3 regions of the Klebsiella sp. GFKo11 genome follow, and region 1 is predicted to be linked to each of the others. Evidence: riboswitches for the same ligand, from Rfam matches in the RefSeq annotation. Region 1 holds a riboswitch; each other region holds the start of a gene.
The links. A riboswitch is a leader RNA that binds a small molecule or an ion and turns the genes downstream of it on or off. The one in region 1 is predicted to bind cobalamin.
Positions count from the first base shown of each region.

Region 2: it holds a riboswitch for cobalamin, as region 1 does, so the genes downstream of both, btuB (TonB-dependent vitamin B12 receptor BtuB) here and AC07P6_RS05735 (cobyrinate a,c-diamide synthase) in region 1, are expected to answer to the same signal.
Region 3: it holds a riboswitch for cobalamin, as region 1 does, so the genes downstream of both, AC07P6_RS09665 (ABC transporter substrate-binding protein) here and AC07P6_RS05735 (cobyrinate a,c-diamide synthase) in region 1, are expected to answer to the same signal.

Region 1 covers NZ_CM151369.1:1,190,849-1,201,570, forward strand. The annotation lists gene pduC (propanediol dehydratase large subunit PduC) at 1-1,077, opposite strand, end outside; gene pduB (propanediol utilization microcompartment protein PduB) at 1,096-1,908, opposite strand; gene pduA (propanediol utilization microcompartment protein PduA) at 1,905-2,189, opposite strand; gene pduF (propanediol diffusion facilitator PduF) at 2,713-3,513, shown strand; gene pocR (transcriptional regulator PocR) at 3,702-4,613, shown strand; cobalamin riboswitch at 4,904-5,066, shown strand; gene AC07P6_RS05735 (cobyrinate a,c-diamide synthase) at 5,163-6,542, shown strand; gene cbiB (adenosylcobinamide-phosphate synthase CbiB) at 6,539-7,498, shown strand; gene AC07P6_RS05745 (cobalt-precorrin-8 methylmutase) at 7,509-8,141, shown strand; gene cbiD (cobalt-precorrin-5B (C(1))-methyltransferase CbiD) at 8,138-9,277, shown strand; gene AC07P6_RS05755 (cobalt-precorrin-7 (C(5))-methyltransferase) at 9,271-9,876, shown strand; gene AC07P6_RS05760 (decarboxylating cobalt-precorrin-6B (C(15))-methyltransferase) at 9,866-10,435, shown strand; gene AC07P6_RS05765 (cobalt-precorrin-4 methyltransferase) at 10,428-10,722, shown strand, end outside.
Region 2 covers NZ_CM151369.1:6,172,214-6,182,935, forward strand. The annotation lists rRNA gene AC07P6_RS29575 (23S ribosomal RNA) at 1-1,112, opposite strand, end outside; tRNA gene AC07P6_RS29580 (tRNA-Ala) at 1,320-1,395, opposite strand; tRNA gene AC07P6_RS29585 (tRNA-Ile) at 1,505-1,581, opposite strand; rRNA gene AC07P6_RS29590 (16S ribosomal RNA) at 1,653-3,192, opposite strand; gene murI (glutamate racemase) at 3,574-4,425, opposite strand; gene btuB (TonB-dependent vitamin B12 receptor BtuB) at 4,370-6,253, opposite strand; cobalamin riboswitch at 6,321-6,502, opposite strand; gene trmA (tRNA (uridine(54)-C5)-methyltransferase TrmA) at 6,619-7,719, shown strand; gene AC07P6_RS29610 (YijD family membrane protein) at 7,768-8,127, opposite strand; partial or broken gene fabR (HTH-type transcriptional repressor FabR) at 8,143-8,777, opposite strand; gene sthA (Si-specific NAD(P)(+) transhydrogenase) at 8,974-10,374, shown strand; gene oxyR (DNA-binding transcriptional regulator OxyR) at 10,357-10,722, opposite strand, start outside.
Region 3 covers NZ_CM151369.1:1,984,742-1,995,463, forward strand. The annotation lists gene AC07P6_RS09635 (NupC/NupG family nucleoside CNT transporter) at 73-1,323, shown strand; gene setB (sugar efflux transporter SetB) at 1,360-2,541, opposite strand; gene fruB (fused PTS fructose transporter subunit IIA/HPr protein) at 2,873-4,003, shown strand; gene fruK (1-phosphofructokinase) at 4,004-4,942, shown strand; gene fruA (PTS fructose transporter subunit IIBC) at 4,959-6,647, shown strand; gene AC07P6_RS09660 (GNAT family N-acetyltransferase) at 6,801-7,283, shown strand; cobalamin riboswitch at 7,529-7,752, shown strand; gene AC07P6_RS09665 (ABC transporter substrate-binding protein) at 7,976-9,028, shown strand; gene AC07P6_RS09670 (FecCD family ABC transporter permease) at 9,097-10,164, shown strand; gene AC07P6_RS09675 (ABC transporter ATP-binding protein) at 10,161-10,722, shown strand, end outside.

The DNA of each region.
Region 1 (10,722 bases):
AAAGTCGGTACCCGGCAGGAACTGCATCAGCAGGCGTGCGGTACGACGCATATCGGAGTGGGTGAAGGTCTGGTCATTACTGGAGGCGCATTCCAGATCCAGCGATGAGCAAATCAGGTTTTCCGCCAGCACCGCACGAATGCCTGATGGCACGGCAGACGGCACGCCGATACAGCTTACGGAGCCATTTTGCAGACCCTGAACGCCAGCGGCTTTGGTGATATAGATGCAGCGCGCTTCCAGATAAAGCATCGATTTACCTTCGGCGTAGCCCATCTGTACTTCAGAGCCAGAACCGGAGGTGAAGCGCATTTTCAGGCCGCGAGAGGCGTAGGACGAGGCCAGGAAGCCCTTCGACCACGGAGTATCGTCACCGTCGGTAAACACCGGTTCAGTACCGTATACGGAAATAGTTTCCGCATAGCAGGTGTGGCCTAACATACCGAGCTTCAGCTCGGTGGCTTCTTCCAGGGAGCACTGAGTCAGCACGCCCGGACGACCTACCTGCGAACCTACCAGCAGCGCGATGGCGTTGAACGGGGCATAACGCGCTACCGCAACCGTCGTCTCTTGCTCGTCAAACCCGCGCCATGCGCCTTCGGCGGCGTCGGCGGCAATTTGCACCGGATTATCTTTGACGTTGGTGACGTGCGCCTGTTGAGAAGGGGTGCGGCGTGCGCGCATTTTCTGCATCGACATCATCATCTCGACGACGTTCATATGCGAAACCACTTCGACAATTTTCGCCGGGGTCATGGCGGTGGTCAGGGGGACGATGTCGCTGCGTTTTACATTAGGATCGCACAGCATGTTCGCCAGCTTGACCGAATCCATCGCCATGACTTCTTCTGCACGATTCAGGTTAATACCGTAGCGGGCAATAAAGTGGTCGATCAGGTCGAATTCGCTAACCGGTTTCCCGTCCAGCTCGGTCACCGCGCCGTTTACGATTTTAATCGACGGTTTCGGGTCGTTCGGGCTTTCCATCGCGATAAAGCCTTCTTCGATCCACTCTTTAACGAAGCCGTCCTGATTCACAGGGCGTTTCGCGAGTGCTTCAAATCTTTTCGATCTCATGAATCAGCCTCGTGGGGTTTAGATGTAGGACGGGCGATCGTTTTTCGGTTCAGAACCGAGGGTCGCAAGGACGGTTTTGCCAATTTCACGGGCGGAGGTGACCGCCTGACGGACTGCGCCGGAGTCGCCAGAAATCACCAAAATAGCTTCGTTACTGAAGCTAGTGCCGTGCGCCGGAGAGCTGTAAGCGACCACTTCAACGTTGGCTGATTTCAGAGCGGTATCGGCCATTAACACACCGACGGAAGCCGGAGCGCCGACGATGATGCCGCAGGCACGACCAATTGGCGCACCGAACGCTTTTTCAAGGGCGTAGCTGGCGCGGGCGGTGTATTGCAGCTCGATATGCCCGGCTTCGTTGCCGTAAACATCGCCGAAGGTGCGATCGAGCTCTTTCAGCGCGACTTCGATACCGCGCTTGACGTCAGAAACGTCGTTGCCGCCTAAAATAATCAGCGAACCGTGACCTGCTCCGCCTTTGGTATCGCGGGGAAGTTCGATGCTGACCACTTCGGTGTTAGTGGCTTTCACCGCTTCGTCCGCCGCCATAATGTGCGGACCTGCGCCGGTACGTGCGCCAAGAATGCCGATGGAGCGATAGCGCTTTTCAAGCTTCATCGCGTCCAGCAGGGCGGTATCAACGTTAGCGATAACCAGACCCAGGGTGTCGCCAATGGCGGTCCCGACAAATTCCGTTAAACTGCAGCTTTTTTCTGCCATAGCCGTCTCTCGTATAGGGTGGGGGTGAGTAGGGGTGGCCTGCTGTTCCGGCGTTGCCACTCGGGCAATCACCTGCGCCATGATCTGTTCAACCAGCTCATTGCTGCTCATTGGCTAATTCCCTTCGGTAAGATTTTTTCTACATCGGAGTGAGGACGTGGGATGACGTGTACGGCTTTCACTTCACCTACGTTGCGTGCGGCGGCGGAACCTGCATCGGTTGCCGCTTTAACCGCACCGACATCACCGCGGACGATGACGGTTACCAGCCCGGAGCCAATCTTTTCATAGCCCACTAACATCACATTGGCCGATTTAACCATTGCATCAGCGGCCTCTATGGCTGCGGTTAAGCCTTTGGTTTCTACCATTCCTAGTGCTTCTTGTTGCATAAAGACCTCGCATGGAGTGTTCCGATAGTTGGGACTATAAGAAGATGCGAGGAAAAAGAATGGCTGACTTGAATTTGATGATAAAAAAATAGTGAGCTATCAATAATATAAAATTGCCATTTAATAATTTAATTTATTGATTTTTATGGTTTTGTTTATTTATTGTGATGTGATTATTTTGTTTTGTGTATTCCATATTTACAAATTTGTTTATGACGATTTTAATTTTATCTGCTATGCGAAAAAAACGATTTGTGATGCTTGTTGGAAAACAGCGAGTTGGTTATAGCAATATTTTTGCATGCCTGGTGGGGTGATTAATTGCGAAAGCCGCGTGTGTGCTATGCCGCCAGCAATTATTTAATGGCAATAATTTGTTATCCATACCCGAATTTTCCGGGGTGGCCGTCAGCAGGTTGCCAACAATTTGCAGACAGGAATTCATATAGTGGTGCCCGCTGTACTCTACTGCCAGCAGGATGTTGGCTGGTCAGGACACGAACTCTGCTAAGAAGGTGTCACAATGAATGATTCGCTAAAAGCGCAATGTACCGCCGAGTTTTTGGGCACCGGGCTGTTTTTGTTTTTCGGCATCGGTTGCCTGAGCGCGGTGAAGGTGGCGGGAGCAAGCCTCGGGTTGTGGGAGATTTGCATCATATGGGGATTGGGGATCTCTCTCGCTGTCTATCTGACCTCAGGAATATCTGGTGGCCATCTCAATCCTGCTGTTACCGTCGCGTTGTGGTTATTTGCTTGTTTTCCGGGACGAAAAGTTTTTCCTTACATCATTGCACAGGTCGCAGGCGCCTTTGGCGGAGCTGTGCTGGCCTACGTGCTTTACAGCACAATGTTTACCGAGTTTGAAGCCACACACCATATCGTGCGCGGTAGCGTAGAGAGCCTGCAGCTGGCAAGCATCTTTAGTACCTATCCGGCGGCATCGCTGAGCATCTGGCATGCGGCGCTGGTCGAAGTGGTGATTACCTCCATGCTGATGGGGATGATTATGGCACTGACTGACGACGGTAACGGTGTGCCAAAAGGGCCGCTGGCTCCGCTGCTGATTGGTTTACTGGTCGCGGTTATTGGCGCATCCACCGGGCCGCTTACCGGGTTTGCGATGAATCCGGCGCGTGATTTTGGACCGAAGCTGTTTACGTGGATGGCGGGCTGGGGTGATATCGCGATGACTGGCGGACGGGATATTCCGTACTTTATTGTGCCGATTGTTGCACCGTTAATCGGGGCCTGTCTGGGGGCGGCTATCTATCGTTATCTGATTGGTAATAACTTACCCTGTAATACCTGTAAATTAGAGGATTGATGTATCCGCTGAAATAACTAAAAATTTTCATGAACCGGTATCACGAAGTCGCCCAAAATGTCTCCCACGGATGGGAGACTTTTGCTATCGTACTATTCTTTTATCGTTGCAGGTGAATGATGATGAAAGGACGTAAATATTAATAAAATGTTTTATTTATAACAAAAAATTAACTGAGAGGTTTTATCATGATTTCTGCGAGTACACTGAACTCGGAACTCATCAATAAAATCGCACAGGATTTTGCACAGGCCACCAGTCTGGCCGTTGTGGTAGTCAATATTCACGGTGATGAAATTTCTGAGCTGTTTAATTTCACTCCTTTCTGCCAGCTTATGCGTCAACACCCCCAGCACAGCACCCGCTGTCGGATGAGCGACCGCTGCGGTGGCCTGGAAGCTTCAAAAACCGATCAGCTCTGTATCTACCGCTGCCACGCCGGGTTAACCGATTTTTCCATCCCTTTAGTTATTGCCGGGCACCTGGTGGGCTTTGTGCTATGCGGGCAGGTGCGCTTAAGTAATGATGTTGAACTGGTCGACATTTTGAACGTCGATGACCGCTGGCAGACCGATCCTGAGCTGGTCAAAGCGTTCCGCGACGTACCGGAGATGGACTACTCGCGCGTCATTGCTTCCGCCGATTTACTCAAGCTAATAGTAGAAAATTGTCTTAAAAAACAGCTCAATTTTGTCGTGATTAAAGACAATCCGCAGCAGCCTGAACCCGCGCGCGCCAGCCGGGCCGTTAGCCCCCATGACAGTAAAATGAAGAAGGCGTTGCGCTATATCGATGCCCATTTGTCTGATGAGCTTCGCCTGGAAGACGTTGCCGCCCATGTTTATCTCAGCCCGTACTACTTCAGTAAGCTGTTCAAAAAATATCAGGGAATTGGCTTTAACGCGTGGGTTAACCATCAGCGTATGGTGAGCGCCAAAGAGCTGCTGTGTCACAGCGACTGGAGTATTGCCAGCATTGCGCGGAATTTAGGATTTTCTCAAACCAGCTATTTTTGCAAAGTTTTTCGCCAGGCCTATCAGGTGACTCCGCAGGCTTATCGCCAACAAATTAATGCCAGATCACAAACTGAACCATTTTAAATGACAATATTTTGTTATTGCCGATTTTTGATATGCCCCCGTATCTGCCTCATTATAAAATGAAAAACTCTCATCCAGAGCAATAAATTGTCATAGCGCAACAAATTAATAATGAGAGAGCGCTAAGCTGCACCAGTTTTTATTTATTTGATGGGATAGAGTGTTATCAGAAATTGCTTTCAGGTCGCCGCAGGCGTAATGAAAAGATTTTGCAATTAGATATTAGAGACGACGGAAGCCATCCAGCCTCCGTAAGATGTTCCAGAAATTATTCGAGTGAGGACTCATCCCGCTCGAGAAAACCGACAGGTGCCAGGGAAGGGGGTGTAAATCCCCCGCAGCCCCCGCTGCTGTGATGCTGACGAACCCATATTTGACCACTGATCGCGAGATTGGGAAGGATGGGAGAGGACGACGCTAAGCCAGAAGACCTGCCTGTCGGTGACTACCAACAACTTCGGTGGGAAGTGGGTTGCTCAGATGCGTACAGTCGAAAGACTGGGTTTACGCGCACCTCTACAGCCCTACCACCCTGAACAGGATCAGGGTATGGCAGCCAGGCAGCATGCATTTATTCTCGCAGGGACCGGCAGCGGTTGTGGCAAAACCACCGTTACGCTCGGTCTGCTCAGCCTGCTGAAACAGCGCGGCATGCGGGTTCAGCCCTGTAAAGTCGGCCCGGATTATCTCGATACCGGCTGGCATACCGCCGTCAGCGGCGTTGCTTCCCGTAACCTCGACAGCTTCATGCTCCCGGAACCGGTTCTCAATGCGCTGTTTTGTGAACAGATGCAGCAGGCAGACATCGCGGTTATTGAAGGCGTCATGGGTCTTTATGACGGCTACGGCACCGACCCGAATTATTGCAGCACCGCCGCGATGGCCAAACAGCTCGGCTGCCCGGTGATTTTACTGGTCGATGGCAAAGCGGTATCTACCTCCATTGCCGCTACGGTGATGGGATTTCAGCACTTCGATCCCAGTCTGAATATCGCTGGCGTTATCGTCAATCGCGTTAACAGCGAATCCCACTATCAGCTACTGAAAAGCGCGATTGAACGCTACTGCGCGCTGCCGGTTCTCGGCTACGTGCCGCGAGTGGAAGGCGTGGCCTTGCCCGAACGCCATCTGGGGCTGGTGACCGCCCGCGAATCGCTGGTCAACCAGCAGCCGTGGCGTGATTTTGCCCACACGCTGGCGCAAACTCTGGATATTGAACAACTTCTTACCCTCAGTCAGCTTACTGCTTTACCCACCGGGGAGTGGCCTGCGCTACCGTCGCCTGATGCCGGAGCAGGTTTGACTCTGGCGCTGGCAGACGACGAAGCCTTCAACTTTTACTACCCGGATAACCTCACCCTGCTTGAACGTTGCGGAGTGAATGTTGTGCGCTTCAGCCCGCTGCATGATAGCGAACTCCCGCCGTGCCAGATGATCTGGCTTGGCGGTGGTTATCCGGAAATTCATGCCACCGCGCTGGCGGCCAATACCGCCATGCTGGCGCAGTTGCGGGATGCGCATCGGCGCGGGGTGGCTATCTACGCCGAATGCGGCGGGCTGATGTATCTCGGCAGCACCCTTGAAGACGCCGGCGGTGAAGTTTACCCGATGGCCAATCTTATTCCCGGCCACAGCAAGATGGGCAAACGGCTCACCCGCTTTGGCTACTGCGAAGCGAGGGCGATGCGGCAAACGCTGCTGGCAGCACCCGGCGAAACCCTACGCGGGCACGAGTTTCACTACTCAGATTTCATCCCGGAAAACCCGGCGGTGCTGGCCTGCCGTAAAGTGCGCGACGGCCTGACGCTTCAGCAGTGGTCGGGGGGCTGGCAGGTAGGCAACACTTTTGCCAGCTACCTGCATCTGCATTTTGCCCAGCGTCCGGCGATGCTCAACCACTGGCTGGCTGCCGCAAGGAGCGCCCAATGACGCTGCTGGCCTGGGGCGTGGCCTGGATCCTCGATTTTATCATTGGCGACCCGCAGAGCTGGCCGCATCCGGTGCGCTGGATAGGCAACCTGATCGCCGCCGTTCAGCGCAGCGTGCGCCGCTACTGCCACAGCGACTTTGCTTTACGCATCGGCGGCGGGGTGATGTGGGTCATCGTGGTCGGCCTCACGTGGGGTATCTCCTGGGGCGTGCTGACGCTGACGCAGATGATTCATCCGTGGCTTGGCTGGGTGGTTGAGGTGTGGATGATCTTCACCGTACTGGCCGGGCGCTGTCTGGCGCAGTCGGCAAGGGACGTTGAGCGTCCGCTACGCGCGGGCGATCTGGCGGAAAGCCGCGTCAAGCTGTCGTGGATTGTCGGGCGCGACACCTCGCAACTTGAGCCGCAGCAGATTAACCGTGCGGTGGTGGAAACGGTGGCGGAAAACGCCGTTGACGGCATTATCGCGCCGCTCTTCTTTCTGCTGCTGGGCGGTGCGCCGCTGGCGATGGCCTATAAAGCGGTCAACACCCTCGACTCGATGGTTGGCTACAAACATGAAAAATACCGCGCCATCGGTATGGTCAGCGCCCGCCTTGATGATGTTGCCAACTTTATTCCTGCTCGCCTGAGCTGGCTGCTTATCAGCCTGGCCGCTTTCCTCTGCCGTGAAGCGGGCGACCGCGCGCTGCGTATTGGCTGGCGCGATCGCTACAACCACAGCAGCCCGAACTGCGCCTGGTCAGAAGCGGCGGTTGCCGGGGCGCTCGGCATTCAGCTTGGCGGCCCCAATGATTACTTTGGTCAGCGCGTGGAGAAGCCGTGGATTGGCGACGCGACGCGCGACATTGCCGTAGACGATATTTCCCGAACTATTCGACTGATGTGGGTAGCCTCGACCCTGGCACTGGCGCTGTTTATGGCGACGCGGTACTGGCTGGTTGGCGTGGCCTGAGGACAAATAAATGCACTATATCCAGCAACCACAGGCGATTGAGGCGAAAAGCTTCGACATTATTGGCGACATTATTGCAGAAACTCGCCCGGACTACCGCTTTGCCAGCCCGCTGCATGAAGCCATTATCAAACGGGTGATCCACACCACCGCCGATTTTGACTGGCTGGATATTCTGTGGTTTTCACCCGATGTTCTTGAGCGCCTCAGCGCAGCCCTGAGCCAGCCCTGCACCCTGTATACCGATACCACCATGGCGCTCTCCGGGATTAATAAAACCCTGCTGGCTAAATCCGGTGGCGAGTGTCGCTGCTATATCAGCGATCCGCGCGTGGTGGCGGAGGCGAAAGCGCAGGGGATGACCCGCTCGATGGCGGCGGTTGACATCGCGGTGGCCGAAGAGGGCGAGAAGGTGTTTGTGTTTGGCAATGCGCCAACCGCGCTGTTTCGTCTGCTTGAGCATGATGTCGCGGTGAACGGCGTGATTGGCGTGCCGGTTGGTTTCGTCGGCGCGGCGGAATCGAAAGAGGCCCTGACGCAAAGCAACCTGCCAGCCATTGCAGCCCTGGGTCGCAAAGGCGGTAGCAACGTCGCCGCGGCTATCGTCAACGCCATTCTGTATCACCAGCAGGGGGCGCGATGAGCGAGCAATCCTTTGATGACCCGGTGTGGCACAACGGCAAGGCATTGCGTAAAGGCTATACCACCGGCTCCTGCGCGACGGCGGCGGCAAAAGTCGCGGCGCTGATGGTGATGCGCCAGCATCTGATTCATCAGGTCTCGATTATTACCCCGTCCGGCGTGACGCTGTGTCTTAACGTCGAGTCGCCGCACGTCGAAGGACAGCAGGCGATTGCCGCGATTCGTAAAGACGGCGGCGACGATGTTGATGCCACCCACGGGATGATGATTTTTGCTCGTGTGACCCTTGATGACTCCGGCGACATCACTCTGCGCGGCGGTGAAGGCGTCGGCACCGTGACGCGCAAAGGGATTGGCCTGCCCATCGGCAGTCCGGCAATTAACCGTACTCCGCGCCACACCATTGAGTCAGCGGTGCGCGAAGCGATTGGCCCATCGCGCGGGGCGGCGGTAGAAATTTTCGCACCGGAAGGCGAAGAGCGGGCGCAGAAAACCTACAACTCACGGCTCGGTATTTTAGGCGGCATCTCGATTATCGGTACCACCGGGATCGTCACGCCGATGTCGGAGGAGAGCTGGAAGCGTTCGCTGTCGCTGGAGCTGGAGATCAAACGCGCGGCGGGGTTGGATCGCGTGGTGCTGGTGCCGGGCAACCACGGAGAGCGCTTTGTTCGCGAGCAGATGGGGATTGATTCTCAGGTGGTGGTCACCATGAGCAACTTTGTCGGCTACATGATTGAAGAGGCCGTGCGCCTTGGTTTCCGCCAGATTGTGCTGATCGGCCATCCCGGCAAGCTGATTAAAATTGCCGCCGGTATTTTCCACACCCACAGCCATATTGCCGATGCGCGCATGGAAACGCTCGTCGCGCACCTGGCGCTGCTCGGCGCGCCGCTGGAGCTGCTGCGGCTGGTCAGCGAATGCGATACCACCGAAGCGGCGATGGAACATATTGACGCGTACGGTTTTCAGCATATCTACGACCATCTTGCCGAGCGCATCTGCCTGCGGGTGATGCAGATGCTGCGCTTTACCAAAACGCCGCCCACCTGCGACGCCATCATGTTCTCCTTTGATAACAAGGTTCTCGGCAGCAATCGCCCGGTCGAAGAGATCGCTCGGGAGATGTCATGTTAACGGTTGTCGGCATGGGGCCGTCGGGTCTGCATCTGATGACGCCCGCGGCGCGTGAGGCGGTGGCGACGGCAGACGCTTTGGTCGGCGGCAAGCGGCATCTATTGCAGTTCCCTGAATTTCACGGCGAGCAGTTTGCGCTGGGCGCCAATATTGCCGAGCTGCTGGAATGGCTCGAAGAGCGTGAAGCGCAGCAAGTGGTGGTGCTGGCCTCCGGCGACCCGCTGTTTTACGGCATCGGCACGCGGCTGATTGCCCATTTTGGCATCGAACGCGTGCGTATTATCCCCGGTATCAGCGCGGTGCAATACCTGTGCGCCCGCGCCGGAATCGATATGAACGATATCTGGCTGACCAGCAGCCACGGGCGAGAGGTCTCTTTCGACGAGCTGGCTCGCCACAGCAAAGTGGCGATGGTGACCGACGGGCGCTGCGGGCCGCGTGAAATCGCCGCCCAACTGGTAGCGCGGGGAAAAGGGTATCGCTGGATGGTGATTGGCGAAAATCTGGCGATGGAAAATGAGCGCATTCACTGGCTGCCGGTTAGTGAGGTCGACGCTGAATATGAAATTAACGCGGTGGTGATCCTCGATGAAAGATGAGCTTTTTCTGCGCGGCGAGAAAGTGCCGATGACCAAAGAAGCGGTTCGCGCGCTGGCGCTGGCCAAACTTGAACTGCACCGGGCAAGCCACCTGATTGATATCGGCGCCGGTACCGGCAGCGTGTCGATTGAGGCGGCGTTGCAATATCCCTCGCTACAGGTGACGGCGGTCGAACGCAATCCCGCAGCCCTGCAGCTGCTTGATGAAAATCGCCAGCACTTCGCCTGCGGCAACATTGAGATCCTGCCCGGCGAAGCGCCGATGGTGATTACCGAACGGGCCGATGCCATTTTTATGGGCGGCAGCGGCGGCCATCTTGGGGAACTGATTGACTGGTCCTGGCAGCAGCTCTATCCCGGCGGTCGTCTGGTGATGACCTTTATTCTGCAAGAGAACCTGAACGCCGCCCTCGACTACCTGCAACAACGGGGGATCGAACAGGTCGATTGCCTCCAGCTTAACGTTTCGTCGCTGACCCGGCTTGGCAGCGGCCACTATTTCAAACCGAATAATCCCGTTTTTGTTATCGCCTGTCAGAAGGAAGAAAACCATGGCTGAGACATTTGACCCCCGTAGTGTGTGGTTCGTTGGCGCAGGGCCGGGCGACCGTGAGCTGATTACCCTCAAGGGTTACCGCTTGTTGCAGCAGGCCCAGGTGGTGATCTACGCCGGTTCGCTGATAAATACCGAATTACTGGAGTATTGCCCCGCAGGGGCAGAGCGCCACGACAGCGCCGAACTGCATCTGGAACAGATCCTCGACCTGATGGAAGCAGGCGTAAAAGCCGGGAAAACGGTGGTGCGTTTACAGACCGGGGACGTCTCGCTGTACGGTTCGGTACGCG
Region 2 (10,722 bases), 1.4 Mb from region 1:
ACTCGACCAGTGAGCTATTACGCTTTCTTTAAATGATGGCTGCTTCTAAGCCAACATCCTGGCTGTCTGTGCCTTCCCACATCGTTTCCCACTTAACCATGACTTTGGGACCTTAGCTGGCGGTCTGGGTTGTTTCCCTCTTCACGACGGACGTTAGCACCCGCCGTGTGTCTCCCGTGATAACATTCTTCGGTATTCGTAGTTTGCATCGGGTTGGTAAGTCGGGATGACCCCCTAGCCGAAACAGTGCTCTACCCCCGAAGATGAGTTCACGAGGCGCTACCTAAATAGCTTTCGGGGAGAACCAGCTATCTCCCGGTTTGATTGGCCTTTCACCCCCAGCCACAAGTCATCCGCTAATTTTTCAACATTAGTCGGTTCGGTCCTCCAGTTAGTGTTACCCAACCTTCAACCTGCCCATGGCTAGATCACCGGGTTTCGGGTCTATACCCTGCAACTTAACGCCCAGTTAAGACTCGGTTTCCCTGCGGCTCCCCTATACGGTTAACCTTGCTACAGAATATAAGTCGCTGACCCATTATACAAAAGGTACGCAGTCACCCAACAAGTGGGCTCCTACTGCTTGTACGTACACGGTTTCAGGTTCTGTTTCACTCCCCTCGCCGGGGTTCTTTTCGCCTTTCCCTCACGGTACTGGTTCACTATCGGTCAGTCAGGAGTATTTAGCCTTGGAGGATGGTCCCCCCATATTCAGACAGGATACCACGTGTCCCGCCCTACTCTTCGAGTTCACAGCCTGTGCGTTTTTGTGTACGGGAGTATCACCCTGTACCCTGCGACTTTCCAGACGCTTCCACTAACACACAAACTGATTCAGACTCTGGGCTCCTCCCCGTTCGCTCGCCGCTACTGGGGGAATCTCGGTTGATTTCTTTTCCTCGGGGTACTTAGATGTTTCAGTTCCCCCGGTTCGCTTCGTTAAGCTATGTATTCACTTAACGATAGTGTGACGGATCACACTGGGTTTCCCCATTCGGAAATCGTCGGTTATAACGGTTCATATCACCTTACCGACGCTTATCGCAGATTAGCACGTCCTTCATCGCCTCTGACTGCCAGGGCATCCACCGTGTACGCTTAGTCGCTTAACCTCACAACCCGAAGATGTTTCGTAAAACACTTCGTGCTGCAAAAATTTGAGAGACTCGAACACACCGTCATGCTGTTCTTATTTACGGAGAACAGACGCAGCGTGTCGTTTCAATTTTCAGCTTGATCCAGATTTTTAAAGAGCAAAACTTCGCAGTGCACCTTTTCAGGTACACTCTGAAGTTTTCTTGTTTTTTGCAGTAAAAGGATGGTGGAGCTATGCGGGATCGAACCGCAGACCTCCTGCGTGCAAGGCAGGCGCTCTCCCAGCTGAGCTATAACCCCATCGTAAAAACTTATCTCTGTACCGATAATTTGTCCTGAGACAAGGCGTGGAATGACGAAGCATACTGACGTATGCGAGTCGTTTCACAACACAGTATCAGGGCAAATTTGGTAGGCCTGAGTGGACTTGAACCACCGACCTCACCCTTATCAGGGGTGCGCTCTAACCACCTGAGCTACAAGCCTGCAGAGATTTTTTACTGCTAATTTTTCATCAGACAATCTGTGTGAGCACTACAAAGGCAGGTTCTTTAAGGTAAGGAGGTGATCCAACCGCAGGTTCCCCTACGGTTACCTTGTTACGACTTCACCCCAGTCATGAATCACAAAGTGGTAAGCGCCCTCCCGAAGGTTAAGCTACCTACTTCTTTTGCAACCCACTCCCATGGTGTGACGGGCGGTGTGTACAAGGCCCGGGAACGTATTCACCGTGGCATTCTGATCCACGATTACTAGCGATTCCGACTTCACGGAGTCGAGTTGCAGACTCCGATCCGGACTACGACATACTTTATGAGGTCCGCTTGCTCTCGCGAGGTCGCTTCTCTTTGTATATGCCATTGTAGCACGTGTGTAGCCCTACTCGTAAGGGCCATGATGACTTGACGTCATCCCCACCTTCCTCCAGTTTATCACTGGCAGTCTCCTTTGAGTTCCCGGCCGGACCGCTGGCAACAAAGGATAAGGGTTGCGCTCGTTGCGGGACTTAACCCAACATTTCACAACACGAGCTGACGACAGCCATGCAGCACCTGTCTCAGAGTTCCCGAAGGCACCAAAGCATCTCTGCTAAGTTCTCTGGATGTCAAGAGTAGGTAAGGTTCTTCGCGTTGCATCGAATTAAACCACATGCTCCACCGCTTGTGCGGGCCCCCGTCAATTCATTTGAGTTTTAACCTTGCGGCCGTACTCCCCAGGCGGTCGACTTAACGCGTTAGCTCCGGAAGCCACTCCTCAAGGGAACAACCTCCAAGTCGACATCGTTTACAGCGTGGACTACCAGGGTATCTAATCCTGTTTGCTCCCCACGCTTTCGCACCTGAGCGTCAGTCTTTGTCCAGGGGGCCGCCTTCGCCACCGGTATTCCTCCAGATCTCTACGCATTTCACCGCTACACCTGGAATTCTACCCCCCTCTACAAGACTCTAGCCTGCCAGTTTCGAATGCAGTTCCCAGGTTGAGCCCGGGGATTTCACATCCGACTTGACAGACCGCCTGCGTGCGCTTTACGCCCAGTAATTCCGATTAACGCTTGCACCCTCCGTATTACCGCGGCTGCTGGCACGGAGTTAGCCGGTGCTTCTTCTGCGAGTAACGTCAATCACTAAGGTTATTAACCTTAATGCCTTCCTCCTCGCTGAAAGTACTTTACAACCCGAAGGCCTTCTTCATACACGCGGCATGGCTGCATCAGGCTTGCGCCCATTGTGCAATATTCCCCACTGCTGCCTCCCGTAGGAGTCTGGACCGTGTCTCAGTTCCAGTGTGGCTGGTCATCCTCTCAGACCAGCTAGGGATCGTCGCCTTGGTGAGCCGTTACCTCACCAACAAGCTAATCCCATCTGGGCACATCTGATGGCATGAGGCCCGAAGGTCCCCCACTTTGGTCTCGCGACGTTATGCGGTATTAGCTACCGTTTCCAGTAGTTATCCCCCTCCATCAGGCAGTTTCCCAGACATTACTCACCCGTCCGCCGCTCGTCACCCGAGAGCAAGCTCTCTGTGCTACCGCTCGACTTGCATGTGTTAGGCCTGCCGCCAGCGTTCAATCTGAGCCATGATCAAACTCTTCAATTTAAGTTTGATGCTCGTGAATTAAACTTCGTAATGAATTACGTATGTTCACTCAGAGACTTGGTATTCATTTTTCGTCTTGCGACGTTAAGAATCCATGTCACTTTGAGTGCCCACACAGATTGTCTGATAAATTGTTAAAGAGCAGTGCAACGCGGCTTTCGCTCACCGTTGCGAGGTCCCGTATAATACGTTTTCCTCATTCAGAGTCAAGCGTTTAATTTCGCTTTTCTCTGCCGGCGTTCATCGCTGAACCCCGCTAACCCGGCGGCCTGTAAGCCGTTGTTCCGTGTCAGTGGTGGCGCATTATAGGGAGTTCTGAGAAGTTGACAAGCCCTGTTTTCAAAAAATCTTTCAACCGTCTCTTTTTTGCGCAAAACACCCTTAGAGCGGCAGTTTTTCCAGCGATTCGAAGCCATAGCGCCGCAGAACGGGTAAAAGTTGTTCAGTTTCTGCCGTCAACGCCATGCAGTACGCAATATTCGCATCACTAGATTTTGCATCCGGCGCTTCATGCTCCAGTAGCCAGGCCGTTCGACGCGCAATGGCCGCACCGGAGTCGATCATTCTCGTCCCCTCAGGCAGAACTTGTTGCAACTCGTCATGTAATAGAGGGAAGTGCGTACAGCCCAGCACAACAGTATCTGGAGGTTCCTGCATCCTCAGCCAGGGCCGCAGGATACGATGCAGCTCATCCAGCGGGACTGGCTCACCATGCAGTTTAGCTTCCGCCAGTTCCACCAGCTCCGCCGACCCCAGCATCTCGATCCGACACTCATTAGCAAAACGGGCAATAAGTTCGCGTGTATAAGGACGCTTTACCGTCCCGCGTGTTGCCAGCAGGCCCACAATACCATTCGCCGTCAAGCGTGCTGCTGGTTTTATTGCCGGGACAACACCAACGACAGGAAATGCGAATTTATCGCGCAGTGCGGGGAGGGAAACGGTACTTGCGGTATTACAGGCAATAACGGCCAGCGCCAGCGGGTAATGCTGCTGAACAGCGGTCACGATCTCAAGGACTCGTTCAACAATAAACTCTTCGCTTTTCTCACCGTATGGAAAAGCGACGTTATCGAAAGCGTAGATGTAATGGAGTTCCGGCAGGAGATGCCGAATCTCATTATATACCGACAACCCACCGACGCCGGAATCAAACACCAGCACGGTGGGACGTGGTTTAGAAGGTGTAGCTGCCAGACAAGGTGTATTCCCGTCCTGCAGTTGGGTAGCCATATGCTGTCTCGTAATCTTTATCGAACAGGTTGGCTATTTTACCACGAACTGTCAGGTGTGAGGTGACAGGATATGACAATCCGACATCCCATAGGCTTACGCCACCCAGTTTAACGCGACTAGAGGAGTTTGTTGTCTCATCATAGTCGTTGTCATAGCGCTGGCCCAGATATTGGTAAGCGATATTCCAGCCGAGGTCATAAACCTGCCCGGTGACTTCATACTTCACCTGCTGTTTCGCTCGGCGAGCAAGAACCTGGTTGGTTTCATCGTCACGAGGATCAGTATATTGCAGCGTCAGGTGATGCTCTACCGGGCCAGTCGTGATGTTCCCTGTCCACTCCAGACCTTTAATGGTGGCCGACTTCACGTTGATATACTGGTTGACGTTGTTCGTGCTTTTATAATCAATCAGGTTTTGAATTTCATAGTGGTATGCTGAGATTTTCCAATCTAGTGGCCCCGTAATCCCATCAATTCCCGCTTCCCACTGTTTAGACTCTTCCGGTTTTAGATCCGGGTTTGCTGCAATACCTGAATAATATTGCGATGCATAACGCGTCGCGCCGAATTGCTGCCCTAAAGATGGCGCCAGGAAGCTAGTACCATAAGAAAGCGTTGCGCGATAACCATCAACAAATTCCCAGCCCGCCGCAGTTTGCCACGTGCCGTGCCAGCCGAACTGCTCATCGTGATCTTCACGACCCGAGGCTTCCAGCGTGACGGTATTGATCTGTTGCTGCCCGGTCAAATAAAGCCCTGTGGTGTCGCGTTTGTAGATATCAGATTTCGTCGTACTGCTGGAAGTCAACTTTTCCTGTTTCCAGTCAACACCACCGCTTACTGAACCATGTCCTACTTCAAAGTTGTTACCCCACTGAATATAACGCTGTTCCATGTCATCCAGCGTAGCATCACCCGCATAGCGGCCAAGGTTGCTACTGTAGTTATAATTTTTAAGGTGCTGATAGTTCGCAATTAGCTGAGAGGAATAGATGCCCGAGTTATAACGCAGTCCAGTGTCCCAGGATTGGTTATAGTTCTGACTCTCGTCGTTACCAGCAGGAGAACCATACATCGTATCCTGATCGTAATCGTTGTTAGCCGTGTATCCATAACCACGGAAGAAACCCGAGAAACTCTCGTCAAACTTGTGCTGTACGGCACCCCAGAACAGTTTGTTGCGATAACCATCACGGTCGCTGTCGCCGCTGTAAGGGGAATCTGGTTTGACGTTGAAGCCCTTGGCCGTCTGATAGGCGCCTGCCGCCGTCACCATCGTGTCGCCAAAACGTTTATTTACCGCTCCATCATAAGTCTGGTAGCCATTCGACCCCATCCCGGCATTGATCTGCGCGTGTTCATCGTCACTCATGGTAATGATGTTGACCACACCACCAATCGCCCCCGAACCGTAAACAGCAGAACGCGGCCCGCGGATATACTCAACACGCTGCACCAGGGATACCGGAATCTGGCTAATGTCAATGGCGTTACCAATACCTGCCCGCGCCATTGGCACACCATCAATCAGCACCAGCACATGACGTGCTTCCGTACCGCGAACGTAGAGAGAAGAACTGCTCCCCATCCCGCCGGTCTGCGAAATATCCACCCCCGGCAGGCGACGCATCACATCATTAAGATCTTTTGACTGCCAGCGCTGAATATCTTCCCGCGTAACAACATCCGTTGGCGCAAGGACCGTATTGACCGGCTGTTGAAAACGGTTTGCTGTCACCACTAACGTATCTGAATTGCTGTCTTGCGCCCAAGCGGAAAATGCCGTGACGGAGAGGGCCGTCATCAGCGAAGCCTTTTTAATCATTTTAAAAGCATCCGTAATATACAAAGGATGCCGCCGGCTACTATCAGTAGTACGCGATGATAGAAACCAAATGCGACGTGTTCCGGCAGGTCTTCGGGCTTGGGGTGTGTTATGGATGAAGACTTCCCGCTAAACCACCGCAGTGTCTGCATAATGCGCTCATCCCACTGTTCCTTACCGCTGCGCGTCAGCTCCAGATTTACACTGGATTCCCTATTAACACATAGGACCGGTAACATGATGCTATAATTAGAAACATATAGATGTCCAGACTTCTATCGTTATATTTCTGAATATCATCAGAGCTGGACATCCCCGACACTTTCCCTACAATCCCCGCGTACTTATTTTATTCAGGATGCATCATGACCCCCGAACACCTTCCTACCGAACAATATGAAGCGCAGCTGGCAGAAAAAGTCGTCCGTTTGCAGAAAATGATGGCCCCTTTTGCCGCCCCGGTTCCGGAAGTGTTTCGTTCACCGGTCAGCCACTATCGTATGCGCGCAGAATTCCGCATCTGGCACGATGGCGATGACCTGTACCACATCATGTTTGATCAGCAGACCAAATCCCGTATTCGCGTCGATACCTTCCCGGCGGCCAGCGAACTGATTAATCAGCTGATGACCGCAGTAATTGAGGGCGTGCGCGACAATCTGGTGCTACGCCATAAGCTGTTCCAGGTCGATTATCTGACCACGATGAGCAATCAGGCCATCGTGTCGCTGCTGTACCATAAAAAGCTCGACGACGAGTGGCGTCAGCAAGCAGAAATCTTCCGCGATGCGCTACGCGCGCAAAATCTGAACGTGCATCTGATTGGCCGCGCGACTAAGACCAAAATTGAGCTGGATCAGGACTATATAGATGAGCGTCTGCCGGTCGGCGGGCGTGAAATGGTCTATCGCCAGGTTGAGAATAGCTTCACCCAACCAAACGCGGCGATGAACATTCAGATGCTGGAATGGGCGGTCGAATCAACTAAAGGCGCAACCGGTGATTTGCTTGAGCTGTACTGCGGTAACGGCAACTTTTCCCTGGCGCTGGCGCGGAATTTCGAACGCGTGCTGGCAACGGAGATTGCCAAACCGTCCGTGGCGGCGGCGCAATACAACATTGCGGCTAACCATATTGATAACGTGCAGATTATCCGTATGGCGGCAGAAGAGTTCACCCAGGCGATGAACGGCGTGCGGGAGTTTAACCGTCTGCAAGGTATTGATCTGAAAAGCTATCAGTGTGAGACGATTTTTGTCGATCCACCGCGCAGCGGGCTGGATAGTGAAACGGAGAAAATGGTGCAGACCTATCCGCGGATCCTGTATATCTCCTGCAATCCAGAAACCTTATGCAAGAACCTGGAAACGCTCAACGAGACGCACGAAGTCACGCGCCTGGCGCTGTTCGATCAGTTCCCATATACCCATCATATGGAATGCGGCGTACTGTTAACGAAGAAGTAGATGTCAGTAACCCGGCAACATCATGGTTGCCGGGAAAATTCAGCAGAATTACTCCGCAACCGCGCTCTTACGGTTACGCACCTTGTAGCCGATCCAGAACACCATAATCACCGACAGTACGGCCGGGAAGAAGTTAGAACCGATGTCCGGATATTCCGCACGCACTACGGTGCTATAAAGCAGCACGCCAAGAATGAAGCACGCGGCGGCCAGCCCCGGTAAACCCACGGGCATACTGCGGTTTTGATAGCGCTGATGCAGACAGTAAACCGTCAGCACTAACGATAAAATCGGGAAAACAGAAAATGAGACTACTGAGCTGAACAGCGCAGCGAAGGTTCCATTAATGGATAACCCTGCGATCAGCGCCAGCAGCAGCGTACCTTTATCTTGAACTGAGTGTTTCATTGCTCGTCCTTCACGTTATTCGGAATGATTTGATTTTTTTCTTGTTCACGGCGATACCAATAATACGCGCCTTTCGAGATCATTCTGAGCTGGAGTACCAGTCGCTCTTCAAGCTGTCGACGCAATTCCGGGCTTACATCCAGAGCCTCGGCGCCAGCACTAAATACGATGGTGACCATAGCTTCAGCCTGCGCTTCAGTAAAGGCGCGCGGCATGTGGTTTTCGATTTCTAAATAGTCAGCAAGTTCCGCGATAAAATGCTGAATTTCGCGGGCGACTGCGGCACGAAACGCGGCGGACGTACCGGAGCGCTCACGCAACAGCAGACGGAAGGCATTTGGGTTATTGCCGATGAACTCCATAAAGGTAGAAACAGAAGTGCGAATCACACTGCCGCCTTTAGCAATACGCTGTCGCGCCTGGCGCATCAGCTGGCGTAGCATAAGCCCGCTTTCATCTACCATCGTCAGACCGAGTTCATCGACGTCACGAAAATGTCGATAGAAGGACGTCGGGGCAATCCCCGCTTCCCGCGCAACTTCACGCAGGCTCAAGCTGGCAAAACTCCGTTCAGCACTTAGCTGGCTAAATGCGGCTTCCACCAGCGAACGCCGGGTTTTTTCTTTTTGTTGCGCTCTTACGCCCATCACGTTGTCTGAATCCTTCCAAAGGCCCTGTCGGCACTATACCAGAGATTAGAACTAATCGGTTTACACTGGATTGTGAATGATTGTTTACGAGCTGTTTCTGCTTTTATGACGCAAAAAAGCACAACGATAATTGGGTTAAAGCCCACCGAATGTTATCATCGTGTTTATTTTATGTATAAAACAGGTGAGTAATGCCATGTCACACTCTTGGGATTATGATGCAATTGTGATTGGTTCAGGCCCTGGCGGAGAAGGTGCTGCTATGGGGCTGGTGAAACAGGGAGCACGCGTTGCCGTCATTGAGCGCTACCATAACGTCGGCGGCGGTTGTACCCACTGGGGCACCATCCCATCGAAAGCCCTCCGCCATGCCGTTAGCCGTATTATTGAATTTAACCAGAACCCTCTCTACAGCGACCATTCCCGTCTTCTTCGTTCTTCCTTCGCCGACATTCTGAACCATGCCGACAGCGTCATTAACCAGCAAACCCACATGCGTCAGGGTTTCTATGAGCGCAACCACTGTGAAATCCTGCAGGGCAATGCGCACTTTGTCGATGAACACACGCTTGCGCTTGAATGCCACGACGGCACCGTTGAAACGGTCACGGCGGAAAAATTCGTCATTGCCTGCGGTTCACGTCCCTACCACCCTACGGATGTCGATTTCTCACACCCACGCGTTTATGACAGCGACTCGATCCTCAGCCTGCACCATGAACCACGGCATGTGATCATCTATGGCGCCGGAGTGATCGGCTGCGAATATGCATCGATCTTCCGCGGTATGGAAGTCAAAGTCGATCTGATCAACACCCGCGATCGCCTGCTGGCGTTTCTCGACCAAGAGATGTCCGACTCGCTCTCCTATCACTTCTGGAACAGCGGCGTGGTGATTCGTCACAATGAAGAGTACGAGAAAATTGAAGGTGTTGACGACGGCGTCATCATGCATCTGAAATCCGGCAAAAAGTTGAAAGCGGACTGCCTGCTGTATGCCAACGGCCGCACCGGGAATACCGACTCGCTGGCGCTGGAAAACATCGGCCTGCAAACCGATAGCCGCGGTCAACTGAAGGTCAACAGTATGTACCAAACCGCCCTGCCGCATATTTATGCCGTGGGTGACGTGATTGGCTATCCGAGCCTGGCATCCGCCGCTTACGATCAGGGGCGTATCGCTGCCCAGGCGCTGGTCAAAGGTGAAGCCTCCGCGCATTTAATTGAAGATATCCCTACCGGGATTTACACCATTCCGGAAATCAGCTCCGTCGGCAAAACCGAACAGCAGCTCACGTCCATGAAGGTGCCTTATGAGGTGGGACGTGCGCAGTTCAAACATCTGGCGCGAGCGCAAATTGTCGGCATGAGCGTTGGGACGCTAAAGATCCTGTTTCATCGCGAGACGAAAGAGATCCTCGGCATTCATTGCTTTGGCGAGCGCGCGGCCGAAATTATTCACATCGGCCAGGCGATTATGGAGCAGAAAGGTGGTGGTAACACCATTGAGTACTTCGTTAACACCACCTTTAACTACCCGACAATGGCAGAAGCCTATCGGGTAGCCGCGTTGAATGGCTTAAACCGCCTGTTTTAACGCTGTATCGAAATGGCCATCCATCTTACCGCGGATGGCCTCCGCCAGATGTTCATAGCGGCTACGCAGCGGCGAACCAGGACGATAAACCAGCCCGACGGTACGTCGTGGTTCCGGCTTAATGCACGGCACATAGACGACACCATCGCGTTTTCTCTCCTGCGGCACGGCAAGGGCAGGCAACAGGGTTATACCGCTACCGGCAGCAACCATGTTACGCAGCGTTTCGAGACTGGTTGCCCGAAAATGGGTATCTTCATCAGCACCAGCTTCAAAACAAAAACCCATCGCCTGATCGCGCAGACAGTGGCCATCTTCCAGCATCAGCAGCTTTTCCCCAGCCAGTTC
Region 3 (10,722 bases), 790 kb from region 1:
CGCCCGCAATAATATCAGACATACCAAAACCTGGCGTAATGCCGGGTTTGCTGGCATCAAGAGATAATCATTATGGATATAATGAGAAGTGTTTTGGGTATGGTGGTATTACTGGCAATCGCTTTTCTGCTGTCAGTAAATAAAAAAAGAATTAGTCTGCGCACGGTTGGCGCGGCGCTGGTACTGCAAATTGCCATTGGCGGCGTTATGCTCTATTTTCCGCCAGGAAAATGGTTGGCGGAGCAGGCGGCTTTCGGCGTAAATAAAGTGATGACCTACAGCGATGCCGGTAGCGCATTTATTTTTGGTTCACTGGTCGGGCCGAAAATGGATCTCTTATTCGATGGTTCTGGTTTTATTTTCGCCTTTAGGGTATTGCCTGCCATTATTTTTATCACCGCATTGGTCAGCCTGCTTTATTATATTGGCGTAATGGGAATACTGATCCGAATTCTTGGCGGAATTTTCCAGAAAGCGCTGAATATTAGCAAGATTGAGTCATTTGTTGCCGTTACCACCATTTTCCTTGGGCAAAATGAGATCCCGGCGATCGTTAAGCCCTTTATTAACAAGCTAAATCGTAATGAGTTATTTACCGCGATTTGCAGCGGGATGGCTTCTATCGCCGGGTCGACGATGATTGGCTATGCCGGGCTGGGCGTGCCGATTGATTATCTGCTGGCGGCATCGTTGATGGCGATTCCCGGCGGTATTCTGTTTGCCCGTCTTCTTAGCCCGGCGACTGAAGCATCGCAGGTGACTTTCGAAAACCTCTCCTTCACCGAAACGCCGCCGAAAAGTTTTATTGAAGCCGCGGCTAGCGGCGCGATGGCTGGGGTGAAAATTGCCGTGGGCGTGGCGACGGTAGTGATGGCGTTTGTGGCAATTATCGCTCTGATCAACGGCGTGATTGGCGGTATCGGCGGTTGGTTCGGTTTTGGTCACGCGACTCTGGAGGGGATTTTTGGTTATGTCCTGGCACCGCTGGCATGGTTAATGGGCGTTGACTGGAGTGATGCGACGCTGGCGGGCAGCCTGATTGGCCAGAAGCTGGCGATTAACGAGTTCGTGGCCTACCTCAACTTCTCGCCATTCCTGCAAACGCCGGGATCGCTGGATGTGAAAACTATCGCCATTATTTCGTTTGCGCTATGCGGTTTCGCCAACTTTGGTTCCATTGGCGTGGTGGTTGGCGCATTCTCGGCAATTGCACCCCAGCGTGCGTCTGAAATTGCCCAACTAGGGATGAGGGCGCTGGCTGCGGCAACGCTGTCAAACTTAATGAGCGCAACAATTGCCGGGTTTTTTATTGGCCTGGCGTAATACTCTGGTGTGCCGCTGATGCGGCACACCGCTGCTTTACACGTCTTTAATACGCCACAGGCAGGCCTGGGTAGCCACGCCCATGACTAGCGCAATCCAGAATACGGCGTGATAGCTCCAGACTTCTGCAACAACACCCGCCAGCGAACCGGCAATAATCCAGCCGACGCGAATGGTATTGGTATAGAGGGTCGTGGCCGCCCCGGCCTGGCCTGGCATCAGGTCCTGAAAATAGAGCATACCGATACCGGCCAGAATGCCGATAAAAATAGCATTCAGCACCTGCAGGGCCAGCAGCAGCACGGGGGTGTGTACGGTTAGCATGCCGACATAAAACAGCACTCCGGCAATTGCAGAGATCTGCATCAGGAAACGCTTGCCAAAGCGTTTGGCGTAGTAGCCTGCAATCAGCATGGTCGGGATTTCCAGCCCGGCGGCGGTCCCCATCATTAATCCAGCTAGTTTCTCGGGTAAATGCAGCTCATTAATAATGAACAGCGGCATATTAATGATGTACAGGCTGTTGATTCCCCACATTAGCGTACAGATGATAAACAGCAGCAGCGCATCGCGACGGTTGGTTCGCGGTGCTTGAAGATGGCCTGTAGCCGTTTTTGGCTCTTTACGCATGCTGGGAAGGAAAAACCAGACCATCGCGCCGCAGACCACGAAGGCAATCGCCGCGCTGAGATACATCACCGTAAAGCCAAATCCCATCGCTAACGCATAAGCCAACGGTGGCCCGATAACCCACGCCAGCGAAACCTGTGCGCGCAGAATCGAGCTAAACATGACCGCCTCGCGGCCCGTTTTGTCCGCATGTTCGCGGGCGAGGGCGAACATTTGCGGGTTCGCAGTGGAACCAAAGCTGCTTAGAAACACGCCGACAAACAGCAAAATAAAGTAGTTACGGTTCCAGGCGAATAGCACGCAGGCCAGCACGCCCATCAGACAGCAAAAGACAATCAGCTGTTTGCGGTCGCCTTTGCGATCCGAACGTCCGGCAAGAAACTGGCTCACCAGAATGCCGATCACCGCGCTACCAGTAAAAAAGAAGCCGACCATCGCCGGTCGCACATGCACTTCGTTAGTTAAAAACAGGCTCAGGGTAGGCGTTTGCAGCGCCCCGGCAATGCCCGTCAGGAAGGCGACGATCAGGAAGGCGGAGGAGGTTAAATCAAACCCGCGTCGTGGGAAGGCGGCGCTACTGTTTTGCATGTCGATGTTCTGTGGTTTCAGGAATCGCGGAGTTTACGCCGCCAGTCAGAAAATGAACAGTGGCATGGCACGAATAAATCAAAAAGACGTTTCAAATTTTCAACTTCAGCAAAAAGCTGAACCAGAAAGGTATTCGTCACCTGCACTTCAGCAAAAGTGTGCAGTATCTCTAACTTCTGTTATCAGGTTGCTAAGTTTTCTTGCGCGATGACTAATAAAGGTACAGACTCCTTGAAACGTTTCAGCGTCATCGGGAGATTCTCCAGCAGGTAGATGACGCATTTTTTCTCAAAGTAGCTGAAACGATTCAATTCAGCAGGAGAGGAGAACCATGTTCCAGTTATCTGTGCAGGATATTCATCCCGGTCAGCAGGCCGGCAATAAAGAAGAGGCAATTCGTCAGGTTGCTTCCGCGCTGGTCAGTGCGGGCAACGTGGCGGATGGCTACATTAACGGGATGCTGGCTCGCGAGCAGCAAACCTCCACTTTCCTGGGTAACGGCATTGCCATTCCGCACGGCACTACCGACACCCGCGACCAGGTGCTGAAAACCGGTGTTCAGGTTTATCAGTTCCCGCAGGGCGTGACCTGGGGCGAAGGGCAGACCGCTTACGTCGCCATCGGTATCGCCGCCAGCTCGGATGAACATCTGGGACTGCTGCGTCAGCTGACCCATGTACTGAGCGATGATTCCGTTGCTGAACAGCTTAAATCCGCGACCACCGCTGAAGAACTGCGTGCTCTGCTGATGGGTGAAAAGCAGAGTGAAGTGCTGAAGCTGGACAACGACACGCTGAGCCTGGACGTTGTCGCCAGCGATCTGCTGACTCTGCAGGCGCTGAACGCCGCGCGATTGAAAGAAGCTGGTGCCGTTGATGCTTCCTTTGTCAGCAAAACGATTAATGAACAACCGCTGAACCTCGGTCAGGGCATCTGGCTGAACGACAGCACTGAAGGTAACCTGCGCAGCGCCGTTGCGGTCAGCCGTGCAGCAACCGCTTTTATCCGCGATGAGCAGCCGGTTTCCCTGCTGATTACCGTAGCGATGGCTGATGACCAGCCGACAGCGGTACTTAATCGCCTGACCAATTTACTGCTCGACAAAAAAGCTGACCGTTTGCTGAAAGCTGATGGCGCTACGCTGCTGGCGTTGCTGACCAGCGATGATGCCATCGCTGAGGACGTGCTGAGCGCTGAATATGTGATCCGCAATGAGCACGGGCTGCACGCGCGTCCAGGCACTATGCTGGTTAATACCATTAAACAATTCTCCAGCGACATTACCGTCACCAACCTTGATGGTTCGGGTAAACCGGCCAATGGCCGCAGCCTGATGAAAGTCGTGGCGCTGGGTGTGAAGAAAGGTCACCGTCTGCGCTTTACCGCGCAAGGTGAGGATGCGCAACAGGCGCTGGATGCGATTGGCGAAGCTATCGCCGCAGGCCTTGGGGAGGGCGCATAAATGAGCAGACGTGTCGCAACGATTACTTTAAACCCGGCCTATGACCTGGTGGGGTTTACCCCGGAAATTGAACGCGGTGAGGTTAACCTCGTGCGTACCACCGGCTTACATGCTGCCGGGAAAGGGATCAACGTTGCAAAAGTGCTGAAAGATCTCGGCATCGACGTCACCGTGGGTGGCTTCCTGGGTAAAGACAACCAGGATGGATTTCAGCAGCTGTTCAGTGAACTGGGCATCGCGAACCGTTTTCAGGTTGTGCAGGGTCGTACTCGTATCAACGTCAAACTGACGGAAAAAGACAGTGAAGTGACCGATTTCAACTTCTCTGGCTTTGAAGTGACGCCTGGCGACTGGGAACGTTTTGTTAATGATTCCCTGAGCTGGTTAGGTCAGTTCGATATGGTTTGCGTGAGCGGTAGCTTGCCGTCCGGTGTGAGCCCGGAAGCGTTCACCGACTGGATGACCCGTCTGCGTAGTCAGTGCCCATGCATCATTTTTGACAGCAGCCGCGAAGCACTGGTTGCTGGCCTGAAAGCGGCTCCATGGTTGGTGAAACCTAACCGTCGCGAGCTGGAAATCTGGGCGGGTCGTAAGCTGCCTGAAATGAAAGATGTGATTGAAGCCGCCCACGCGCTGCGTGAACAGGGGATTGCCCACGTGGTTATCTCCCTTGGCGAAGAAGGCGCTCTGTGGGTTAACGCATCCGGAGAGTGGATTGCTAAGCCGCCTTCAGTCGAAGTGATTAGCACCGTTGGTGCGGGGGACTCTATGGTTGGCGGCCTGATTTACGGTCTGCTAATGCGCGAGTCCAGCGAGCATACGCTGCGTCTGGCGACGGCGGTTGCCGCGCTGGCGGTGAGTCAAAGCAATGTCGGTATTACCGATCGTACCCAGTTGGCCGCAATGATGGCGCGCGTCGACTTACAACCCTTTAATTAACAGCAGGAGAGGCATAATGAAAACGCTGCTGATTATTGATGCCGGGCTTGGACAGGCTCGCGCCTATATGGCGAAGACCCTGTTGAGCACTGCGGCGCAAAAAGCGCAACTCGAACTGATTGATAACCCGAATGACGCTGAACTGGCGATCGTGCTGGGCGCGGCGCTGCCAGCTGATAGCGCGCTGAACGGCAAGAAGGTTTATCTTGGCGACATTAACCGCGCCGTGGCTCACCCGGAACTGTTCCTCAGTGAAGCCAAAAGCCACGCGACGCCTTACACCGCTCCGGCGGCGGTTGCTTTACCGGCTGCGACCAACGGTCCGAAACGCATTGTGGCGGTAACCGCTTGTCCGACTGGCGTAGCGCATACGTTTATGGCGGCGGAAGCGATTGAAACCGAAGCCAAAAAACGCGGCTGGTGGGTGAAAGTTGAAACTCGTGGCTCCGTGGGCGCGGGCAACGCGATCACCCCGGAAGAGGTGGAACAAGCGGATCTGGTGGTGGTTGCTGCTGATATCGAAGTCGATCTGGCGAAATTTGCTGGTAAGCCGATGTATCGCACCACCACCGGCCTGGCGCTGAAGAAAACCGCTCAGGAGCTGGATAAAGCTGTCGTTGAGGCGAAACCGTACCAGCCTTCAGGTAAATCCCAGGCGGCAACGGAGGGGAAAAAAGAGTCTGCGGGGGCATACCGTCACCTGCTGACCGGCGTTTCATACATGCTGCCAATGGTTGTTGCGGGCGGCCTGTGTATTGCGCTCTCCTTTGCCTTTGGTATTAAAGCCTTTGAAGTACCGGATACTCTGGCAGCGGCGCTGATGCAAATCGGCGGTGGCTCAGCCTTTGCGCTGATGGTTCCGGTGCTGGCGGGCTTCATTGCCTTCTCTATTGCTGACCGTCCGGGCCTGACCCCTGGTCTTATCGGCGGTATGCTGGCAGTGAGCACCGGGTCTGGGTTTATCGGCGGTATTATCGCTGGTTTCCTTGCTGGTTATGTGGCGAAAGCGATTAGTACGAAGCTGAAATTGCCGCAAAGTATGGAAGCGCTGAAACCGATTCTGATCATTCCGCTGGTTTCCAGTCTGATCGTCGGTCTGGCGATGATTTACCTGATTGGTAAACCTGTTGCCGGGATCCTTGAAGGTCTGACCCACTGGCTGCAAACCATGGGTACGGCGAATGCGGTTCTGCTCGGTGCGATCCTCGGCGGTATGATGTGTACCGATATGGGCGGTCCGGTAAACAAAGCAGCCTATGCGTTTGGTGTTGGCCTGCTGAGTACCCAAACCTATGCGCCGATGGCGGCGATTATGGCGGCGGGAATGGTTCCACCGCTGGCGCTGGGTCTGGCAACGCTGGTTGCGCGTAAAAAGTTCGACAAAGCGCAGCAAGAAGGTGGCAAAGCCGCGCTGGTCCTCGGTCTGTGCTTTATCACTGAAGGGGCGATTCCATTCGCTGCTCGTGACCCGATGCGCGTCCTGCCTTGCTGTATCGTTGGTGGTGCGGTGACCGGCGCGATGTCCATGTGGGTTGGCGCCAAATTGATGGCACCGCATGGCGGTCTGTTTGTTCTGCTGATTCCTGGTGCGATTACGCCGGTTCTCGGCTACCTGATGGCGATTGTTGTCGGTACGCTGGTCGCAGGTCTCTCCTACGCGGTGCTGAAACGTCCTGAAGTTCAGGTGGAAGAAAAAGCAGCCTGATAGACCTTGTAATATCTTCATTAAGGGCAGAGTTTTCTCTGCCCTTTTTTATTGTTTCTGACGCTAGTGGTTTTCCCTGCCTGAATTGTTATTATTCTTTTTCCTTGTCTAGTTTGGGCCAGCCATACTATGTTTCCATTTACGCTTCGTGAAATGACTCACGCTGATATTCCCGCAGTTCAGTCGTTCCTTGTTCAGCACCTCAATCTGTTCTTCAACGCTGGTAGATCAATACCTTCTGCCGATGAGGATATTTTTAATCTCGAACAGCAGTATATTTCGCAGGAAAGGAATTTGCTGCTTTGTGCATGGGATGAAAAACAGGAGTTAATCGCTACACTGGCAGTATGTCAATATGATGACAGGCTCGCTGAGTTGCGCGGGCGTTATAATTTGTCTGAAACCGCAGAAATTTGCCGCTGTTATGTGGATAAGCGCTATCGCAGACAGGGCATTGGTAGTCAGTTGATCGCTTTTGCTGAGGAATTCTGTCGGCAGCAACAATATAAAACCTTATATCTTCACACGCATCATTTTTTGCCTGGAGGCTATCATTTCTGGTTGCGTAATCATTTTAGCGTTGTGATGGATATGCAGGATAAATGGCAGTTGGTTCATATGGAGAGATCACATTAATAAATGAACCCAACGCTAATTGGACGCATTGTTGATAGCGATCAATATATTTAATTTGAGGTAAGCAAACCGAGTATATAGTTTGATCAGTGTCAATTAATTCTCATTTAGCTTTTTGTGATTATTTTCAAGCATAACTTTCTGGTAAGTGATTTTGTTGTAACTGATTGTATTTTATTGCTATTTTTATATTAGTATGACGTTTTGATCGTTTCGTCATACGGTTGACCTTGTTTACAATTGCCGCTAGAGTCGCTTTCGACAGCATTTCATTACATTTTTGTATTTGAATAGGAATATGGTGCGAATTGTTAAATTCAATGCCATAACTGCCCCCGCAACTGTAGGCGGATGCAGAATATCCTTGTGCGGTTAATTAACCGCTGGTCACTGTAAAGTTTGTCTTTATGGGAAGGCTGATATTCTGGTTACCGTGAGTCAGGAGACCTGCTGTCAATAATGTTGTATACCATTGAGTGGACGGGATGGTCCATGGGATGAATTATTTGACGCAGGCAGTAGTGTATTTATGAATAAAATTTTGGCTAAGTAAGGCTTATTTGCATTTTTTGCATATCTTTATTCTTAAATTTCACGATTCAATGTCATCTATCTTCATGTCTCCTCCCGATATATGGAACGAAATGAGCCATGACCAGACCTTCAGATCTGGCATCAACGGGACGATGATAATGCACGCTAATTTTACTTCTTTCACTTCTAAAAAAACGCTTCTGATTATTGCAGGCGCAACTCTACTACTCAACTCCAGTGTCGCCAGTGCGGCAAAAACTGAATATCCCTTAACGATTAAAAACTGCGGCCGCGACATCACCTTCAATCAGGCCCCTAAACGTGTGGCGACGGTGGGTCAGAACAGCACTGAAATTCTCTATTCGCTCGGGCTTGCCGATCGCGTTGTGGGTACTTCGCTGTGGTTTGGTCCTGTACCTGATGCGTATAAAGCGGCAAACGAGAAAGTAGACGTCATTGCGCAAAATATTCCCAGCTTCGAAGGGATTATTGCTAAAAAACCGGAGCTGGTTGCCAGCCAGTTTGAGTGGCAAATCGGTCCTGCGGGTACGGTTGCCTCTTACGAGCAGTTTAGTGAACTGAACGTTCCGGTCTACACCGCACCTGCCGACTGCGCGAAAGATAACGAAGATGGCGGTGATGGCGTCCGTAAAGGTATGTTTGATATTGCCATGGTGTATCAGGAAGTCGCTGATCTGGCAAAAATCTTCGACGTTCAGGATAAAGGCGATGCGCTGATTGCCAGTCTTAAAGCACGTGAAGCAGCAGCGATAAATAAAATTTCCGGCATGGATAAAAATGTCTCAGCAGTATTCTGGTTCTCCAGCGCCGACCTGCAGCTTGATCCATACGTGGCAGGGAAGTTTGGTCCAGCCGCATGGATTGCTCAGAAGCTAGGCGTGAAAAACGTTATTGATTCAGCCGAAGAGTGGCCAACGGTAGGTTGGGAGACCATTGCCAAAGCCAATCCTTCGGTCATTGTACTCGGTGAGATGAGTCGTCGCCGCTTCCCGGCCGATGACTGGCAGGTCAAGATGGATTACCTCAAGTCCGACCCAGTCGCCAAACTACTTCCTGCGGTGAAGGAAAATCATCTGCCTGTCATTGACGTACAAACAATGAACGCCGGCATCAGAACTATTGATGGGCTAGAAAAACTGGCTGATGCCCTGGTTGAATATGGCTTAGCGCATCCACAGGCCTCTCATTAATCTACGTTTTGCGCTATGTCCTTGCCCGGCATAGCGCATCTCCGTTACTCAGGAACGCAGATATAATCATGAGTGATTCTCGCAGGATGCGTCGCGCTGTTGGTCAGCTTGCGGTAAGAGTTGGTGGACATGCCATTTGGGTTAGTGTGCTGATGTGCTGCGTACTGCTGGCGGGGATCTCCATTGGCGAAACGCTTATCCCCTGGCAGCATGTACTCAGTACGCTGGCAAATCGTCTGCTTGATACTGACTATCCAGTCGATGCGCTGGATGCCGGGATCATCTGGAACTATCGCCTGACGCGAGCCCTGGTTTCTGCCTGCTGCGGCGCGTGCCTCGCGGTGTCCGGGGTAGTGCTACAGTCGATACTGCGTAATGCGCTTGCTGAGCCCTATCTGCTGGGCATTTCCGCCGGGGCTTCTACCGGTGCAGTACTGGTTGCGCTCACCGGTCTGGGGGCTGGGATCATCAGTATGTCATTTGGCGCTTTCATTGGTGCGCTGACGGCATTTCTGTTCGTCGCTCTGCTGGCGATGGCTGCAGGCGGCAGGCAAGGTGGTGGCATCACAACCCAAATCATTCTTGCTGGGATCGCCAGTTCGCAGCTATTCAACGCTATTACTTCACTGATCATCACCCGCTCAGCAAACGCCGAACAGGCGCGCGGTATTATGTTCTGGCTGTTGGGTAACCTGAGCGGCGTGCGCTGGCCCGATGTTGTATTAGCCATTCCTACTGCCCTGGTCGGTGTCGCGCTGTGCTTCTGTTATGCCCGCCATCTCGATGCTTTTTCCTTTGGCGCTGAGTCTGCGGCATCGTTAGGAATTCCTGTCAAACGCACCCGTGCGGTACTTATTGCCGCTGTCACCGGTATGACGGCGATTATGGTCTCCATCGTCGGTGCCATTGGTTTTGTTGGTCTGGTTATCCCCCACGCTGCCCGTATGTTGGTTGGTAACCAACACCATCGCCTGTTGCCAGTTAGCGCACTAATTGGGGCGATTTTTCTCATCATTGCCGATGTTATCTCCCGCACATTACTGCCCGGACAGGTATTACCTATAGGTGTGATCACGGCTCTGGTCGGCGCGCCCGCGTTTTCAATCATCCTGATCAGAGGAAATAAGGCCAAATGACCGTCAATCCTGTACTGCCTCCTTTAGCCTCGGCTGAAGTCGTTATCGAGGCGTGTAAACTGCGCTGGAAGGTAAAAGGCAAAGCGATCGTTGATGATGTCTCGCTCAGGGTGGCTCCCGGCGAGTTTGTCGGAATTATTGGCCCCAACGGGTCGGGTAAAACATCACTCATTTCGTTGTTAGCAGGTTTGTTGAAACCCACGTCTGGACTCATCACGCTACAGCACAAAGCACTCCACCATTACTCACGTCGCCATCTTGCACAGCAGGTGGCGCTGGTCGAACAACAGGCTGAGACAGGTGAACGTATTACCGCTTTGCAGGCCGTTTCGCTGGGACGGACCCCCTGGCTTAGCCTGCTCTCGCCCTGGTCCGCTAAAGATGACGATATCGTGCAAACGATGCTGAGGAAGGTCGATCTCCGCGAATTACAGCACCGTTGCTGGCATACCTTTTCTGGGGGAGAGAAACAGCGCCTGCATATCGCCCGGGCGCTGGCACAGCAGCCGCAGTTGTTGCTAATGGATGAACCTACCAACCACCTCGACATTCAACATC